DNA from 2 places in the Agromyces sp. Y558 genome. Region 2 is predicted to be linked to the other one. Evidence: riboswitches for the same ligand, from Rfam matches in the RefSeq annotation. Region 2 holds a riboswitch; the other holds the start of a gene.

Region 1 (8,928 bases), on a different contig from region 2:
CTCGAGGTGCACGTCGAGCTGAACACCGTGTCGAAGATGTTCTCGTCTGCACCGAACCCTGCGAACTCGCAGTTCCACGGCGCAGAGCCGAACACGCTCACGACGCCGGTGTGCCTCGGTCTCCCGGGTTCGCTTCCCGTCGTCAACGGTGAGGCAGTGAAGTACTCGATCAGCCTCGGGCTCGCGCTCGGCTGCTCGATCGCCCCCTCGAGCCGCTTCGCCCGCAAGAACTACTTCTATCCCGACCTCGCGAAGAACTACCAGATCTCGCAATACGACGAGCCGATCGCGTTCGACGGCGAGGTCGAGGTCGAGCTCGAGAACGGACGCACGTTCACAGTGCCGATCGAGCGCGCGCATATGGAGGAAGACGCCGGCAAGCTCACGCACGTGGGCGGTTCGACCGGTCGCATCCAGGGCGCCGAGTACTCGCTCGTCGACTACAACCGTGCCGGTGTTCCGCTCGTCGAGATCGTCACGCGGCCGATCTTCGGAGGCGAGGCCGACACTCCTGCGCTCGCGAAGGCGTACGTGTCGACGATCCGCGACATCGTGCTCTCGCTCGGCATCTCCGAGGCGCGCATGGAGCGCGGCAACCTCCGTTGCGACGCGAACGTCTCGCTCCGCCCCCGCGGGCAGGAGAAGCTCGGCACACGCACCGAGACGAAGAACGTCAACTCGATGCGGTCGGTCGAGCGTGCGGTGCGCTACGAGATCCAGCGTCAGGCCGCAATCCTCGCCGGTGGCGGCACGATCACTCAAGAGACGCGTCACTGGCACGAAGACACCGGTGCGACGAGCGCCGGACGGCCCAAGTCCGATGCCGACGACTACCGGTACTTCCCTGAGCCCGACCTGCTTCCCGTCGTGCCGTCGAAAGAACTCGTCGACGGGCTGCGTGCCGCGTTGCCCGAGCCGCCGGCGGTGCGCCGCCGCCGGCTGAAGGCCGATTGGGGCTTCACCGACCTCGAATTCCAGGATGTCGCGAACTCGGGCCTGCTGATCGAACTCGAGGCCACGGTGAAGGCCGGTGCCTCGCCCGCTGCAGCCCGCAAATGGTGGACCGGCGAGATCGCCCGCCTCGCGAATGCGGCCGATCAGGATGCCTCTGGCCTCGTCTCGCCCGAACATGTCGCCGAGCTCGCACAGCTCGTCGACGCCGGCACGCTCACCGACCGCCTGGCGCGCCAGGTGCTCGAAGGCGTCATCGCGGGCGAAGGCGCGCCGCAGCAGGTCATCGACGCGCGCGGTCTCGCCGTCGTCTCCGATGACGGGGCCCTGATCGCGGCCATCGATGCGGCACTCGCCTCGCAGCCCGACGTGCTCGCGAAGATCCGCGATGGCAAGGTGCAGGCGGCCGGTGCGGTGATCGGCGCCGTCATGAAGGCCATGCAGGGCAAGGCCGATGCGGCGCGTGTGCGCGAGCTCGTGCTCGAGCGGGCCGCGACTCCGGTGGCCGAGTAGCGGGTGCGTTCCGCCACCGCTGGTCGAGTGGCGAGCGTTCCGATACCGCCGGTCGAGTAGCGAGCGTTCTCATACCGCTGGTCGAGTAGCGAGCGCAGCGAGCGTATCGAGACCGACTCACAGCCGGCGCGATACCAACGGCCGTACAGTGGTCGTCCTTTGAACGATTGAGGAGCACGAAATGGGATTCCTGGACCGACTGTTCGGCACCGTCCCCGATGAACCCGCGGCGCGCCCGGTTCCTTCGACACGCAGACTGAGTGACGACGAGCTCGCCGTCGAGCGATACCGCTACCTGCTGCGCACGGCGCCGCCCGAGTCGGTCGAGGCTGTGCACGCCGAGGCGTTCGCCAAGCTCACTCCCGAGCAGCGAGCGGCGGTCTTCGCCTCGCTCTCCGAAGAGGCACCTGCCGGTGAACGACTCGTCTCCGACGAGCCCAGCGCACTGGCCCGAGCGGCGACCCGTGCCGAGCTTCGAGCTCCCGGCAGCGTGGAACGAGCCTTCAACCGAGCGGATGCCTCGGGTGGCCGCAGCCGGCAGGGCGGGCCGTCGTTCGGCGGTATGTTCGCGGGCTCGCTGCTCGGCTCCATCGCTGGTGTGGTGGTCGGCTCGGCGATCGCGCAGGCGTTCCTGCCCGACCCCGCCTCGTTCGAGGCGGGTGCCGACGGCGGGGACACCGGGAGCGACTCCGGCGCCGACACGGGCGCCGATGCCGGCGGCTCTGACGCTTCTGGTTCAGATCAAGGCGGCTTCGGAGACTTCGGCGGTGGCGATTTCGGTGGTGGTGGCGACTTCGGGTTCTGACACTCGATCGCGTCGGCAAGCCCTGGGCTTCCGATGACGGTGGCACGGGCTAGGTTCGGAGCATGAGCAAGCAGGACGGCTCGTCGCGGCAGGTCACCACTGGCCCCGTCGACGATTCGGCGACACCCATCCTGCACGTCGACATGGATGCGTTCTTCGTGTCGGTCGAGTTATTGAAGCGGCCAGATCTGCGCGGCAAGCCGGTGCTGGTCGGCGGTACCGCCGGGCGTGGGGTTGTTTCTGCGGCGAGCTACGAGGCCCGAAAGTACGGCGTGAACTCGGCGATGCCGATGTCGCTCGCCTTGCAGCGCTGCCCGAACGCCGTCGTATTGCGCGGCGACTACGCGAGCTACACCGAGTATTCGCGTCGGGTGATGACCATCTTCGAAGAGGTCACTCCGCTCGTCGAGCAGCTCTCGATCGATGAGGCGTTCCTCGACGTGTCGGGCGCGCGTCGCCTGCACGGCAGCCCGGCCGAGATCGCGTGGACCCTGCGGCAGCGCGTACACGGTGAAACCGGGTTGACGTGCTCGGTCGGCGTGGCAGCGACGAAGTTCGTGGCCAAGGTTGCGTCGAGCAGGGCGAAGCCCGACGGCATGCTCGTCGTGCCGGCCGAGCGCACGCTCGACTTCCTGCACCCGCTGCCGGTCTCGGCGCTCTGGGGCGTCGGCCGGGTCACCGAGGAGTCACTCACGCGCATCGGGCTGCGCACCGTCGGCGATGTCGCCGCCATGCCGGTCGACGCGCTCGAGCGTGCACTCGGGCCGGCGCTCGCGGCCAAGCTCAGCCATCTCGCGATGGGCGTCGACGCTCGCGACGTCGTCACGGGCCGAGAGGAGAAGAGCATCGGTCACGAGGTCACGTTCGGTTACGACCTCACCGATCTCGAGCAATTGAGGCGCGAGCTCCTCCGGCTCTCCGACGACGTCGCTGTGCGGCTGCGCAAGGCAGGGCTCCTCGGCCGCACGGTCGTGTTGAAGCTCCGCTACGGCGACTTCCGCACGGTCACCAGGTCGCGCACGCTGGGCGAGCCCACGGATGTCGCGCGCCGCATCTACGACGAGGCATCCGCGGCCCTCGGCGAACTCGCCGGCGATGGCGCGCGCATCCGTCTCATCGGTGTTCGCGCCGAGCAGCTTCGACCGTCGGGTACCGGTGCGATGTTGTGGGACCCCGACGAGGAGTGGCGCGAGGCTGAGCGCACGATCGATGAGGTGACCGCTCGCTTCGGCCGAGGTACCGTGCGTCCGGCCTCGCTCGTGCGCCCGGCCGTCGATCGTGTCGAGTCGTCACGACGCAAGGATGCGGGCGGCGAGTGAGCGCGCCGCGATGAACCCGCCGCAGTGTGAATCGTGAGGGGGGTGGCTGAGTGGCGCATCCGAGGGTAGCGTTGGAGGCATGGCTGAACTCGTACTGGAACTGGCTGAATCCGTCGCCGGCGTCGGCGTGAAGACCTCCTACGGTGATGCCGTCGAGATCGACGGCACCACGCTCGTACCGGTGGCGCTCGGATACTACGGCTTCGGTGCCGGCAGCGGCTCCGACGAGAAGGGTGACGAGGCGGGCGGTGGTGGCGGCGGTGGCCTCTCCATTCCGCTCGGCGCATACGTCGGTCGCGATGGCGGGGTTCGCTTCGAACCGAACCTCATCGGGCTGCTGCTCGTCGCCACCCCGCTCGTGTGGGTCACCGGCAAGGCGCTGCGCATGGTGATCAGAGCGCTCAAGCGCTGAGACGCCCACCGTCGCCGCCGTCGCGGCCGACCCTCACCGTGCTCGTCGGCGTATACTCGTCAACGAACACGGGAGTCCGGTGAGCCGGGCTGAGAGGAAGGTTCTCAACCTTCGACCGTCGAACCTGATCTGGGTAATGCCAGCGCAGGGAGGGCAATCACATCTCAATTCCCGTGCCTCTTTCCACGAATCGAAAGGGCACGACAGTGCACACTGCAGCAACTGAATCCAGCACGCCTCCAGCCGATCCGAAGCCGCGCAATCTGAGTTGGCGGGTCGTGGACATCGTCGTCGCCAGCGTGATCGGCGTCGCGACAGGGCTTCTCTTCCTCTTCTGGAACAACATCGGTTACGCGTGGTTCAGCGCGGCTGATGCGCTCACGCCGGGCCTCGGCGGTATCGCCGTCGGCATCTGGCTCATCGGCGGCGTGATCGGCGGACTCATCATTCGCAAGCCGGGTGCGGCGCTCTTCGTCGAACTGTTTGCCGCCGTGGTGTCCGCGCTCATCGGCAACCAGTGGGGCATCGAGACGATCTACGCCGGTGTGGCGCAGGGGCTTGGCGCCGAACTGGTGTTCGCGCTCCTCGCCTACCGCCGCTTCGGCGTGCTGCCCGCCATGCTCGCCGGTGCGGCTGCCGGCGCGGCGGCCTGGAGCCTCGAGCTCTTCACGTCGGGCAATCTGCAGAAGTCCGCCGAGTTCCTGGGGCTCTATTTCGCGACGGTGGTCGTGTCGGGCGCGGTCCTGGCCGGGCTGCTCGGCTGGCTCATCGTGCGGGGTCTCGCAGCCACCGGGGCGCTCAGCCGTTTCGCCGCGGGTCAAGACGTGACTCAGCGGGTCTGACGTGGGTCACGACTCCGAAGCAATCCGGCCCGCGCGCGTGGAGGCGCGCGGGTGGGGGTGGCGCCACGCCAGCAGGCGCGACGCCGCGCTCGATGGCATCGACCTTCGTATCGAACCGGGGGAGCGGGTGCTGCTGCTCGGGCCGTCGGGTTCGGGCAAATCGACGCTCCTTCACGCCCTTGCCGGCGTTCACGGCGGAGCCGAGGAGGGCGAGGAGACCGGTTCGCTGCGCATCGACGGCGAATGGCCGGCCTCGATGCGGGGCCGCGCGAGCCTCGTGCTGCAGGACCCCGACTCGCAAGTGATCCTCGCTCGCGTCGGTGATGACGTCGCCTTCGGCTGCGAGAACCTCGGGGTGCCCCGAGAGGAGATCTGGCCGCGCGTACGCCGTGCACTCGACGACGTCGGGCTGGATCTCCCACTCGACCACCCGACGAGCTCGCTCTCGGGCGGGCAGAAGCAGCGTCTGGCGCTCGCGGGCGCGCTCGCGATGCGACCGGGGCTACTGCTTCTCGACGAGCCGACTGCGAACCTCGACCCCGACGGGGTGAGCGAGGTTCGTCACGCGGTCGACCGTACGCTCGAGCGCACGGGAGCCACTTTCGTCGTGGTCGAGCACCGCGTCGATGTCTGGATCGACCTCGTGACCCGAGTGGTGGTGCTCGGCAGGAACGGTCGAATCATCGCCGACGGCGACCCGCGAGACGTCATCGACACGCAGCGCGCGGCGCTCCTCGCCGCCGGGGTCTGGGTGCCCGGCTCGCCGCCGACGGTCACGTCCGCGCGGCCCGCCGCGGCGGCATCCGTCATCGATCTCGCCGGCATCGACCTCGCAATCGGCCGCCGGAGCGATGCGGTCGTGCGAGAGGGGCTCGAGCTGTCGTTACCGAGGGCCTCGTCGACCGTGCTCACTGGGCCGAACGGCGCCGGAAAGTCGACCCTCGCCCTCACGATGGGCGGACTTCTGGCACCGATCGCGGGGCAGGTGCGCGCGTCAGCGGAACTCGCGAGCGGGCTGCGCGGGGAGCCGATCCGATGGCGTTCGCGCGAATTGCTGACCCGCATCGGAACCGTGTTTCAAGAGCCGGAGCACCAGTTCGTCGCCTCCACCGTGCAGCGCGAACTCGAAGTCGCCCCGCGGGCGCTGGGTCTCGACACGGCGACGACCCGCCTGCGCACTCGCGAGGTGCTCGAACGCCTGGGGCTCGACCGGCTCGCCGAGGCGAACCCGTTCACGCTCTCAGGCGGTGAGCAACGTCGGCTCACGGTCGCGTGCGCGCTCGTCGCCCAGCCCCGCGTCATCATCCTCGACGAGCCGACCTTCGGCCAAGACCGTCTCACCTGGATCGAACTCGTCAGCCTGCTCAGGGGACTCGTCGACGACGGGGTGACCCTGCTCTCGATCAGTCATGATGCGGCATATCTCGCGGCGCTCGGCGATCAGCATCTCGATCTCAGCCGGGAATGCCTCCGAGCGGAGGCGGCGGCATGATCGCGGCACCCCGCCTGCGACTCGTCGATCGCGTCAACCCCGTCAGCCGCCTCGCCGCGGCGATGCTCCTCACCACACCGCTGCTCCTCACGGTCGATTGGGTGAGCGCCGCGGTCGCACTCATCGTGCAGCTCGCACTGTTCGCCATGGCCGGGGTGACCCCGAAAGTACTCGTGGCACGCACCTGGCCGATCCTCATCGCGGCGCCGATCGCCGGTCTCAGCATGCTGCTGTACGGGCGCCCCGAGGGCACCGAGTACTGGTCGTTCTGGCTGGCGCGGGTCACCGACGGCTCCATCGAACTCGCCATCGCCGTCACCGTGCGCGTACTCGCGATCGGATTGCCGGCGGTGCTGCTGTTCATGAATGTCGACCCGACCGAGCTCGCCGACGGGCTCGCACAGATCGCTCGCCTGCCGAGCAGGTTCGTGCTGGGCGCGCTCGCGGGAGCACGCCTCGTCGGCCTGTTCATCGAGGATTGGCGGGCGATGGCGTTGTCGCGCCGCGCGCGCGGCATCGGCGATCATGGTGCCATTCGTCGGTTCGCGACGATGGCCTTCGCGCTGCTCGTGCTCGCCATTCGGCGGGGAAGCAAACTCGCGACCGCGATGGAGGCACGCGGCTTCGGGTCCGACCGACCGCGCACCTGGGCGCGTGTCTCCCGTGTCGGTTGGTCGGACGCGGCGCTCCTCGCACTCGCCGTCGGCATCGCCGCGCTCGCGATCGGCGCGGCCATCTGGGCCGGCACCTTCCACCCGGTGTGGTCGTGACCGATCGCCCGGGTGTCGAGGCCGGCCCCGCGGCATCCGCCGTTCAGGCCGTGCTCGCTCGGGTACGCGCGGAGCGATCGCGGATCATCGCGATCGACGGACCCAGTGGCTCAGGCAAGAGCACGCTCGCCGACACGATCCTGCGGGCCTGGCCAGGTCAGAGGCCCGACCTCGTTCGTCTCGACGACGCCTATCACGGCTGGACCGGGCTGGAACGGGCCGGAACCGAGTTGTCGCGCACCCTCATCGCCCGCCGGGCGCGTGGCAAGGTGGGGCAGTGGCGGCGCTGGGACTGGGCGGCCGACCGTGCGGGTTCGATCGAGTCGAGCGATCCGGGCAACGCGCTGATCATCGAGGGGTGCGGTGCGTTCGCCGCCGTCTCGCAGGTCGATGCGGTGCATGTCTGGGTCGAGGCCTCGGCACGGGTGCGCAAACGCAGGGCGCTGGCACGAGACGACGGCGCATTCGATCCGTATTGGGATCTCTGGGAGCGGCAGTGGCGGCGATACGTCGCGCGTACGGCTCCCGCCAGTCGTGCCGACCTGCGGGTTCGCGTCGCCGACGCCTGAGTCGGCGCGCCCGTGCGGCCCCCTGCCCCTCGCTGCGACCGGGGGCTACGGTAGTCATATGAGCACAGACAGGACAGGCGCCCAGTACGTCGCGGAGTTCCTCGACGGTCCGCTCGAGGGCGAGTTCGAGCAGCGCATCCTCGTGGGCGGCAAGCCCGAACAGCGCGTCGGCATGGTCGCCGCCGTCGACGGTCTCGAATCGCTGTTCTGGTACGACGCGGTCGACGAGCGCGAGGTCAACGGACAGGTGCGGGTGCAGTTCCGGTTCGATGCCGATGACTCCGACCCGGTCGAGTCCGACGACGAGAACGACTGAGTACACCGCAAGAGTGAGGCCGCGCGCGACCCCCGGGTTCAGCCCTGCTGATCGGCGAAGAACGCCCCGATGAGCGCGGCCGGGTTCGTGAGTCGCCAGAGCGGACCCGGATCGCGGATGCCGCTCGTCAACTCGAGGGGGGAGGCGAGCTCCCCGCTGGCCGCAGCCACGGTGACCCGGCCGACGTCACGACCCGCCGACGCGGTCGTGAACGCCTCGACGGTGACGGATGTCTCGCCGCCCGGGTTGCCCCACGAGACATCCGTCTGGCTCACAGTGGCGATGAGCTCGGCTCGGTCTCCCCAGGGCGCTTCGACACTCGCGTACGGCGTGCCGGCGGTGATGACTTCGACTGGCTGAGCGGTGAGCGAGCTCGATTCGACCGCCGCACGAACGGCGGCGTCGAGAGTCTCGTAGTCGGGCATGAGCGTCATCGCGCCGACGAGGTGATGTGATGGGTCGCCTTCTGCGCCCGGGATCTCAGTTGAGAACAGGAAGGTCAGGCCCGCCTGGTCGGTGTAGCTGCGCGCGAGGGCACGCACTCCCGCGTCGCCGAGATGGGCGACCACGTCCGGCACGTTTCGCGCCCCGGCGACTGCTGGGGACTCGACCGTGTCGTACATCGCCGCGAGCGCCGGGTCGGCCAGTGCCAGCGCCGCGAGGCGGGTGAGTTCTTCGGCGGTGCCGACATTGTCGCCCGACAGGCCCGTCGCATCGGCGACCCGGGTCCCGGTGAAGCCTTGCTCGGCGAGCCAGGCATTGGCCGCCTTGACATAGGGGTTGACGCCGCCGAACGCCCAGCGCACGAGCGTGTCGGCGTGGTTGTTGCTCGATGCGAGCAGCACCGCACGCACGACGTCTCGCTCCGTCCAACTCTCGCCGGGCGAGACCTGCAGAGTGCGCGAGTCCTCCGCGACGTAGCGGAGGTAGTCGGTGTAG
Region 2 (8,928 bases):
GCCGAGCGCGGCGGAGGCCACGCCGAACAGAAGCAGGTGCCAGCCGCGCAGCGGTCGAGCCTGGCCGGCATCGGTCGCCAGGTACTCGCGGGAGGGCTGCACGTCGGGCGTCGCCTGACTCATTGCCACCTCGTCGTTGGATCGGTGCCGGCCCGGAGCCGGGCGGGTGCGACCACCCTATGCTGCGCGGAGGCCGGAGGTCTCGTTGCGATCCTCCCGGGGCCGACTCGAGATTCGAGTCTCGCTCACCCCTCGCCGAACGCCGACGCGAAGAACGCGAGCTCGTGCTCGGCCGATCGGCGGAACGCCCGACGCATCCGCTCGCGCGTCTCGGGCGTCGCACCCACCGCGAGGCGCGTGACGATGTCGATCGCCTCGCGGTTCGCGACGGCGAACGCGGGGTCGGCGTACGTCGCGAGCCACGAGGCATACGGATGCGCCGTCGTCGTCGCCGCCGTCGCCGTCGCCGCCGCACCGAAGACGCCGGCCGCGAGCCGCTCGCCGAGGTCGACGTAGATCCAGTAGCAGGGCAGTACGGCGGCGGCGAGCACCGCGTAGTCGCTGCGCGCGGCGGTGGCGAGTAGATGATCGAGGTAGGCGGTCGTCGCGGCATCGGGCTCGGCCGCGAATGTCGATGCTCCGGCCGATGCGAGCCACGTCTCGTGCAGCTCGAGCTCACCGACGAGGGAGCCGTGCGCGGCGTTCGCCCAGAACGCCTGCTCCGAGGCATCCGTCGCGAGACGCGAGGCGTCGGCCAGCACGCGTGCGTAGTCGCGCAGGTAGAGGGCGTCCTGCGCGAGATAGTGGAGGAACGCGGGTCGCTCGAGGGTGCCGTCGGCGAGCCCGCGGACGAACGCGAGCCCGTCGATCGCTGAGCGGAGGTCGCCGATCGACGCCCACCACTCCGTCTCGACCTCGGCGGGCGTGGGCGCCGTACGCACCCCGCCACGGGACCAGACCCCGGCGAAGTGGCTGATCGGCCCGTGCCCGCCGCCGACCTCGAGCGCTTCGCCGTGCCGCAGCGATTCGCGCAGCCACCGGCGGGCCTCGACGATGGCGAGGGTCCAATCTCCGAGCTCTGCGCGAAGGCTCGCGATCGCGGAGGAGAGCGAACACCCCGTGCCGTGCGTGGCTGTGGTCTCGATGCGAACGCCCGGGAACTCGACGACCGTGCCGGTCTCGGCGTCGACGAGCGCGTCGGGAGCGTCGTCGCCGTCGAGGTGGCCGCCCTTCGCGAGCACGAGTACGCCGAACTCGCGCGAGACTCGTCGGGCCTGTTCGAGCGCCGCAGGCCAGGTGAGTGCGTGCGGCTCGCCGGCGAGCACGGCGAGTTCATGCAGGTTCGGCGTGATGAGGTGCGCCCGGGGGATGAGCGCGCGGAGTGCCTGCTCGGCGGTCGGGTCGAGCAGTCGGTCGCCGCTCGTCGCGATCATCACGGGGTCGAGTACCACGATCTCGGGCCTCGTGCGCGCGAGCCAATCGTCGACCGTGCCGATGATCTCGGCGTCGGCGAGCATGCCGATCTTCACCGCGTCGATCGTCACGTCGTCGCTGACCGCGTCGAGCTGCTCGGCGAGGAACGACGCCGGCGGCAGGTGCACGCTGCGCACGCCCCGCGTGTTCTGAGCTACGAGCGCGGTCACCGCCGCCATGCCGTAGCCGCCGACGGCGGCGATCGACTTCAGGTCGGCGTGAATGCCCGCACCGCCCGTCGGGTCGGTACCGGCGATGCTGAGCACGCGCGGCACGCGCCGCTCGCTCCGTACGCTGCGGGCGCCGGGCGCGCGGTGCTCTCGCGGGGGCGTGGTGGTGTCGAGCCCGAGGCGAACGGATGTCCCGGCGCCGGCGTCGACCGCTCGGGTGATCGTTTCACTCATCGCCGGGCCGCCGAGTCGCGGCGGTCGCGGGGTGGCGCGGTGGCGCGGTGGCCGCCCAAGCGTCGACGAAGCGCAGCGCAGCGTCGCGGGGATCGGCGGCGGCGCAGATCGCGGACACGAGGGCGACCCCGGCGGCGCCGCCGTCACGGAGCGCCGCGACATCGTCGAGAGTGATGCCGCCGATCGCGACGCACGGCAGCTCGGCCTCGGCCGCGAGTCGGGCGAACCCGTCGACACCGAGTGCCGGCGGATGATCGGGCTTCGTCGCGGTGGGCCGGATCACGCCGACGCCCAGGTAGTCGACCGTGCCACGCGGCATCCGTCGTACGGAATCGAAGTGGGCCGAGGTGTTCGCGGTGAGGCCGACGACGCCGTTCGGTCCGAGCCGCTCACGCGCGATCGCCGCCGCGGCGTCGCCCTGGCCGAGATGCACGCCGTCGACGGGCAAGCCGCTCGCCCGCGCCGCGAGGGCGACGTCGAGCCGGTCGTTCACGAGCAGCGTCGCCCGCCCGTCGATCGCGGCGCACAGCTCTTCGAGCAGCATCAGCAGCTCCGTCGAGGAGCCGAGCTTGTCGCGCAGTTGCACCACTCGTACTCCACCGTCGACGGCATCGGCCACGACCGACGTCACGCCCCGCGGGCCGCAGAGTGCCGCATCGGTGACGAGGTAGACCGAGAGATCGAGCGCCGTGCGCGCCGTCACGACCGCACCGACGTCGAGGGCTCTGCCACGGACGCGAGTTCGGCCGCGACCGCGGTGTACGGGTCAGCGGTGACCTCGACGAGCCGCACCCGGCCCCGCTCGGCGACCTCATCGGCCGACACCTGCGCGAGGGCATCGAGGAACAGCGGTGCGAAGCTGCCCGGTCCGGCGGCGCGCGCTGCCGCGATCTCGGCCGCCACGGTGTAGACGAGCGTCGCTGCGACGGCGCCGGAGAACGCGTCGTCGGCGACCGCGAGAAAGGCCGCGGTGACGGCGCCGAGGGCGCAACCGCCGCCCGTGACCCGGGTGAGCAGCACGTCGCCGTTGGCGACCCGGGCAACCCGCCGGCCGTCGGCGATCAGGTCGATCGGGCCCGACACCGCAACAACGGAGCCGTGCGCCCGGGCGAGGTGAGCCGCGGCATCCGCTGCCGACTCGGTTGAATCGGAGGCGTCGACGCCACGTCCGCCACCGCCGGCGCCGGCGAGGGCGATGACCTCGCTCGCATTGCCGCGGATCACGGTGGGGCGCTGCGCGAGCAGCTCGTGGGCGAACGCGGTGCGCACGGGCAGTCCGCCGACGGCGACGGGGTCGAGCACCCAGGGCGTACCGGCCTCGGATGCCGCGGCCACCGCCTCGCGGGCGGCATCTCGCTGCTCCTCGTGCGGCGTGCCGAGGTTCACGAGCAGCCCCGACGCGATTCGCGCGAAGATCCCGGCCTCGCCACGGATGTCGACCATGGCCGGGGCCGCGTCGAGGGCGAGCAGGGTGTTGGCAGTCACGTTGGTGACGACACTGTTGGTGATGCACTGCACGAGCGGCGTCGCCGCGCGCACGAGGGTCAGGAGCTCGGCGCTGTGCCGGGCAGGGTCGGTTGGCAGACGATCGCTCATCGCGACATCCCTTCGCTAGTTCGAACTAGATCAGGTTCGACGGGTGTGTTCTCAGCCATGCCCGCTTCGTGAAGCGCTGCACGGCACCCCGTGTCACTGCGATGAAGCCTAGCGGTCACCCTGTGACGGTGGGCGACACGGGCATCTCATGCGAAGGATAATGGAGCGGTGAGTTCCGACCCCTCAGTGCCGCCGCCCGCTCCCGCCCTCGAAAGCACGGTGAAGCCGCGCCTGTTCTGGTTCATCGCACTGCTCGCCGTACTCGTGCTGCTCATCGACCAGGGCTCGAAGTGGTGGGCCGAGTCCGCACTCGAGGAGCGGGTGTCCGTTCCGCTGATCGGTGAGCTGATCCGTTTCCAGCTCGTCTACAACCCCGGTGCTGCGTTCTCGATCGGCTCCGACTTCACGTGGGTCTTCGCGATCCTGGCGGGCGTGGGCGTCATCGCCATCATCGCGTTCTCGTGGCCGGTGCGCTCTCGTGGCTGGGCGATCGCGCTCGGACTCCTCCTCGGCGGCGCCACCACCCACCTCGGCGATCGGCTGTTCCGCGAGCCGGGCTTCGGCCGCGGGCATGTCGTCGACTTCATCGGCTACGGCAACCTCTTCATCGGCAACGTGGCCGACATCGCGATCTTCGCCGGTGCCGTGATGGTGCTCGTGCTGACCTTCACGGGCGTGCGGCGCAGCGGCGCCGTCGAGCCGGCTGACGCCCCCGCCGACGCTGAGACGGCTACCGACTCCGACGCGGCTACCGACTCCGACGCGGCTACCGACTCCGACGCGGCTGCCGACTTCGACGCGGCTGCCGAGACGAACACCGGCACCGAGACATCCGCAGAACACCCCTCAGCGACGCTCGATGGTCGACCCGCGGATCACGAGCCGCACGGGCAGGTGGATTCAGACGGAGTGACCGGCCTGGGTCGGTAGCGCGGCAGACGGGGGTGAATGCCGCGTGGAATCCACCCCCGTTCGTTTCGCGCAGTGCTGCTCACTCGCTCGAAGTGCGCGAACCCGCACGACCGCGAATGCGGCGCCGCCGACGGCGATCAGCCCGAGCGCGAGCCAGCTGAGCAGATCGACGAGCGGCGCACCCGTCGAGGCGAGGCCGGCGTCGGCCGCCGATGCTCCCGCCAATCCGGCGGCCCCTGACGCGGCTGAGGCGAGCGTGATCGAGGAACGCGCGACCTCGACGCCGTTGATCGTGACCACGATCGAGTGCGCACCCGCGGGCGTCGCGGCCGGGATCGTGCCGGTGAACGTGAAGCCGCCGTCGGCGGCCGCCGTCGCGGTGCCGAGCGTCTGCGGCGTCGAGTGGAGTTCGACCGAGAAGCCGCCGACGCCCGGTGCCAGACCGGCGCCGACGACCGTGATGTCGCCACCCGGCACGAGGTCACCCGTGACCGAGACCGAGCCCCTGACCGTGGTCGGGTCGACCACGGGCGGACCTTTGACCGTCACGGCGTCCGAGGCCGCCGAGGCGGCCGAGGTGCCGACGGTGTTCCGCGCGGCGACCGTGGCGGTGAAATCGCCGCCGGGCAGCGCCGTGAAGGTGTGCTCCGTCGTGCCGGCCGGCACCGAGACGGGGGAGCCGCCGTTCAGCGCGACCCGGTAGCTCGTGACGGGCGACCCGCCGTCGGCGGGTTCGGCCCACGAGACCGTCACCGAGGTGTCGCGTACTGATGCGTCGGGCGCATCAGGTGCAGAGGGTACGGTCGCGACTGCATCCGACTCACGGGGCAGCTCGCCGAAGAACGTGTCGAGTGCCGCGATTCCCTCGTCGGCGAACGCGAGCTGCGCGGCGAGACCGGCGGGGTCGGGCCGGTCGGCGTAGCGCCCGGGCAGGTCGTTCACGTACCACCACTCGGTCATGTACTCCTTGTAGGTGCCGTCGCCGTTGTCGTGGATCCACTGCTGCACGATCGGTGCGGCCTGGCCGTCGACGGTGCGTCCGCGGTTGTACTCGAGCACGTAGGGCACCTGCAGCTTCTTCGCGGTCGCGAGCGCCTGCTCGCGGTCGCCGCCCGGGTAGAAGTCGACCTGGCCTGAGACGACGGGCACGTACTGTGTGACGAGGTTCGGCAGGTACTGCGTGACGAGGTCGCCGTAGAGGTCGGCGAACTCCGAGCCGGTGTCGCGGATGTGCAGATCGTTGCCCGAGTTGCCGTCGAGTCGCAGGTCGAAGAAGTACACCTTCTCGACGCCGTTCGCGACGGCCTGACGGTTGACTTCCTTCAGGAAGGCACGCGTGTTGTGGCACCAGGTGCCGCCGAAGAAGAGCACGTGGTCGCCGTCGCTCTCGAGGATGTTCACGAGCTCGGGGTACGTGACGGTCTGCACGCGCCAGTCGGCGTCGTCGTCGTCGAGCACCGTCGCGCCGCCGTACTCGGGCTTGCCCTGGTACGCCGTGGCGTGCTTGGCGTTGACGACCTGCTCGTTGAACGTGAACTGGTCGCTCGTGTCGAGCTCGGCCGCCGAGCCGAGCACGGCGGTGACCTCGGCGGTATAGGCGGCGAGTGCGGCGGGGTCTGCGAGCTGCTCCGCCGTGACGGGCGTGGTGATAGCCGAGACGATGCGGTCTTCCACGCCGCCCTCGGTGTGCGACGTGTCGTAGACCAAGAGCGTGGGATCGTCGGTGCCGTCGAAAGGCGTCTGCGTGTCCTTGCCGAGGTACTCGGTCACGAGGCGCGCCCAGAGCGGCGCGACGTCGGCGTTCGTCGTCGAGCGGATGTCGAGGCGGTCGCCGTCGAGTCGCGGGTCGAAGTTGTAGATGCGTTCGACGCCGGCGCCCTTCGCCACCTCGTTGATCGCGCCGATCGTCGCGGCCGTCTGCGGGTCTTCGGGTCCGCCGACGAGGAACGCGAACCGGCCGTCCTGGCCGAGCAGGAACTCGAAGCGCTCGAAGGTCACGCTCTCGTAGACGCTGTCGGGGCCGAGGCCCTCGTAGGCGTCATCGAACCAGTCGACGGTGTCGGTTGTGCCCGGCGCGGGAGCGGCCGCAGCCGGGGCAGCCGCGACTCCGCCGAGCACGGCCGTGCCGGCGATCGCGAGTGCGGTCAGCATCGCTGCCCGCCTCAGGGTGGGGCGGAGGTGGTCGGGCACGTTGCTTCCTTTCGTCGGGAGAGGGGCCGGGCTGGTCATACGGTCACGGATGTCTCGGCGGGCTCGTCGCCCTGGCGGTGGTCACCGTCGACACCGTTCGCCTTGCGGCGGCGCAGGAGCCGCTGGCCGAGCAGGGCGAGTGCGCCCACCGCGACGAGGCCGATGAGGATGCCGCCGCCGGCGAGCCAATCCGGTGCGCCGTTGCTGCTCGAAGCTGCAGCGGATACGGCCGCCTCGGTCGGGGGCTTCGCGGTCGCCGCCGTGATGGTCGCCGACTTCGATGCGCTCGACGCGGCGGACTCGCCGACCGCGTTCGTGGCGACGAGGGTCGCGGTGTAGACCCCTGCGCCCAGCACCGTGAACGTGTGCGAAGTCGCGCCGGCTGCGAGCGGAATCGCGGTGCCCTTGTTGAGCGACAGCTTGTAGCCCGTCACGGGCGAGCCGCCGTCGGCGGGTGCCGCCCAGCTCACGGTGAGCGCTGTGCCTTTGACGCTGAGGAGCGGTGCAGCCGGGGCGAGCGGCGCGGTCGCGGCGACGGCGGCGGGTGCGACGTCGGTGGCCGCTCCCGACTCCGACGGGTTCGACGTGGTGCCGCCTGAGGTACCGGTGTTCGGGTCAGGTGCGGGCGCTGGAGCAGGCGCGGGGGCCGGTGCGGGCGCCGGAGCGGGAGCAGGGGCTGGGGCTGGGGCCGGTGCGGTTCCACCGCCGATCGCGGGCGGCGGGTCTTCCTGGGTGCTGTCGTAGGGGTAGCCGCCGGCGTTCTCGCACGCGCCGAGGTCGAAGTTGATCGAGCAGAGATCGCACACGTCGCCGGCAGCGGAGGCCGGCCCGCTGCCGATGAGCACGAACGTCGGCACGGTGATCGCGAGCACGAGACTCGCGGCGAAGACACGGAGGCGGTTGAGGCCGCGGAGTCGGGGAGTCATAGGGATTCTTCCTTCTGGGAGGCCGCGTCAGCGGTGGGTGGCGAGTTCGGGCTCGTTCTCGAGCTCGTCGCGATGCGTCGCGCGACCGGCGAAGATCTCGTCGTCGAGCGCGCCGGCGCGACGGGCGACGATCGTGGCGCTCGTGGCCGCGGCCGTGACGTTGGCCATGGTGCTCGCGGTGCCGGCGATGGCGCTGATCGGAATGAGCAGCACGAGCACCTCGACGGGCAGCCCCACGGCAGTCAGCACCGCCGTGGCGGTGACGATCGCCGTGCCCGGCACTCCCGCCGTGCCGAGGGAGACGAGCAACCCCAGCACGACGAGCACGACGTAGTCGAGCGGCGTGTATTCGATGCCGAGCGCGTTCACGGTGAACACCGCGACGAGGGTCGGCCAGATGCCGGCGCATCCGGGCATGCCGATGGTCGTGCCGATCGGGGCCGTGAAACCGGCCACCTCGTCGGAGACGCCGATCTTGCGGGTGAGCGTCGAGATCGTGAGCGGCAGGGTGCCGATGCTCGACTGCGTCGTGAAGGCCGTGTACTGGGCGGGCGTGAGCAACCGGAAGAAGCGCAGCGGGTTCACGTCGGCGAACACTCGCAGCAGCACGCCGTTCACGAGGTAGGTATCGACGAAGGCGGCCACGAGCGCGATGACGAGCACCCCGACGAGCGAGAGCGCCGTCTCGATGCGGGCGACCGCTGTCGACGTGGTGACTGCGACGAGTGCGAGCACCGCGTACGGGGTGAGCGCGATGATGAAGCCGACGGCCTTGAAGAGCACGCGGCGCGTGGCATCCACGAATTCCTTGAACGACCGCACCTTCTCGGCGTTCTTGTCGGCGACGATCAGGTACGACACCGCGATGAGCAGGGTGAAGAGGATGATCGCGATGATGTTGTTCGACGAGATGTCGCCGACGACGTTGTGCGGGAAGAGTCCGACGATGACCTCGTCGAGCGGGGCGAGTAGGCCGGTGAGCGCGGAGCTGCCTTTGACGCCCGTGATGTCGAGGTTCGCGCCCTTGCCGATGCCCGTCGCCAGTGCGAGGCCGAGCGTCAGCAGGATCGCGATGAGGTTGGTCGTGAGCAGCCAGAAGACCGAGCTCAGGCCGATCGTGCGCAGCTTCGCGAGGCTGCCGAGCGAGGTGACGCTCGAGAGCACCGAGATGATGATGAGCGGCGCGACGACCGCTGTGATGACGTTGACGTAGATCGAGCCGATCGGGTCGACGTAGTCGAGGTGGCCCTGGAACGCGATGCCGACGCCGATACCGACGACGAGCGCGACGACGGTGAGCAGGGTGAACTTCGCTCCCGCGCGGCGCAGCAGGAAGAGCCCCGCGAAGAGCACGCCGATCAGGGCGAGGGCAGCGACGGAGAGCCAGTCGATGTCAGCCACGGCGCGCTCCGGTGCCGGCCTCGGCG

What was found. Region 2 has a riboswitch for thiamine pyrophosphate ahead of thiM (hydroxyethylthiazole kinase). Riboswitches for the same ligand answer to the same signal wherever they lie in the genome.
Region 1: linked by a shared signal. The riboswitch ahead of AC1C2T_RS13975 (ECF transporter S component) and the one ahead of thiM (hydroxyethylthiazole kinase) in region 2 are both predicted to bind thiamine pyrophosphate.

The regions. Positions count from the first base shown of each region.
Region 1 covers NZ_JCAIUH010000002.1:463,304-472,231, forward strand. The annotation lists gene gatB (Asp-tRNA(Asn)/Glu-tRNA(Gln) amidotransferase subunit GatB) at 1-1,464, shown strand, start outside; gene AC1C2T_RS13960 (hypothetical protein) at 1,646-2,269, shown strand; gene AC1C2T_RS13965 (DNA polymerase IV) at 2,332-3,588, shown strand; gene AC1C2T_RS13970 (spore germination protein GerW family protein) at 3,668-4,000, shown strand; TPP riboswitch at 4,059-4,168, shown strand; gene AC1C2T_RS13975 (ECF transporter S component) at 4,207-4,842, shown strand; gene AC1C2T_RS13980 (ABC transporter ATP-binding protein) at 4,844-6,334, shown strand; gene AC1C2T_RS13985 (energy-coupling factor transporter transmembrane component T family protein) at 6,331-7,104, shown strand; gene AC1C2T_RS13990 (nucleoside/nucleotide kinase family protein) at 7,101-7,673, shown strand; gene AC1C2T_RS13995 (hypothetical protein) at 7,732-7,989, shown strand; gene AC1C2T_RS14000 (serine hydrolase family protein) at 8,028-8,928, opposite strand, start outside.
Region 2 covers NZ_JCAIUH010000001.1:207,748-216,675, reverse strand. The annotation lists gene AC1C2T_RS00940 (hypothetical protein) at 1-123, opposite strand, end outside; gene thiD (bifunctional hydroxymethylpyrimidine kinase/phosphomethylpyrimidine kinase) at 246-1,877, opposite strand; gene thiE (thiamine phosphate synthase) at 1,870-2,580, opposite strand; gene thiM (hydroxyethylthiazole kinase) at 2,577-3,473, opposite strand; TPP riboswitch at 3,464-3,574, opposite strand; gene AC1C2T_RS00920 (signal peptidase II) at 3,642-4,403, shown strand; gene AC1C2T_RS00915 (fibronectin type III domain-containing protein) at 4,374-6,575, opposite strand; gene AC1C2T_RS00910 (fibronectin type III domain-containing protein) at 6,611-7,501, opposite strand; gene AC1C2T_RS00905 (dicarboxylate/amino acid:cation symporter) at 7,529-8,902, opposite strand.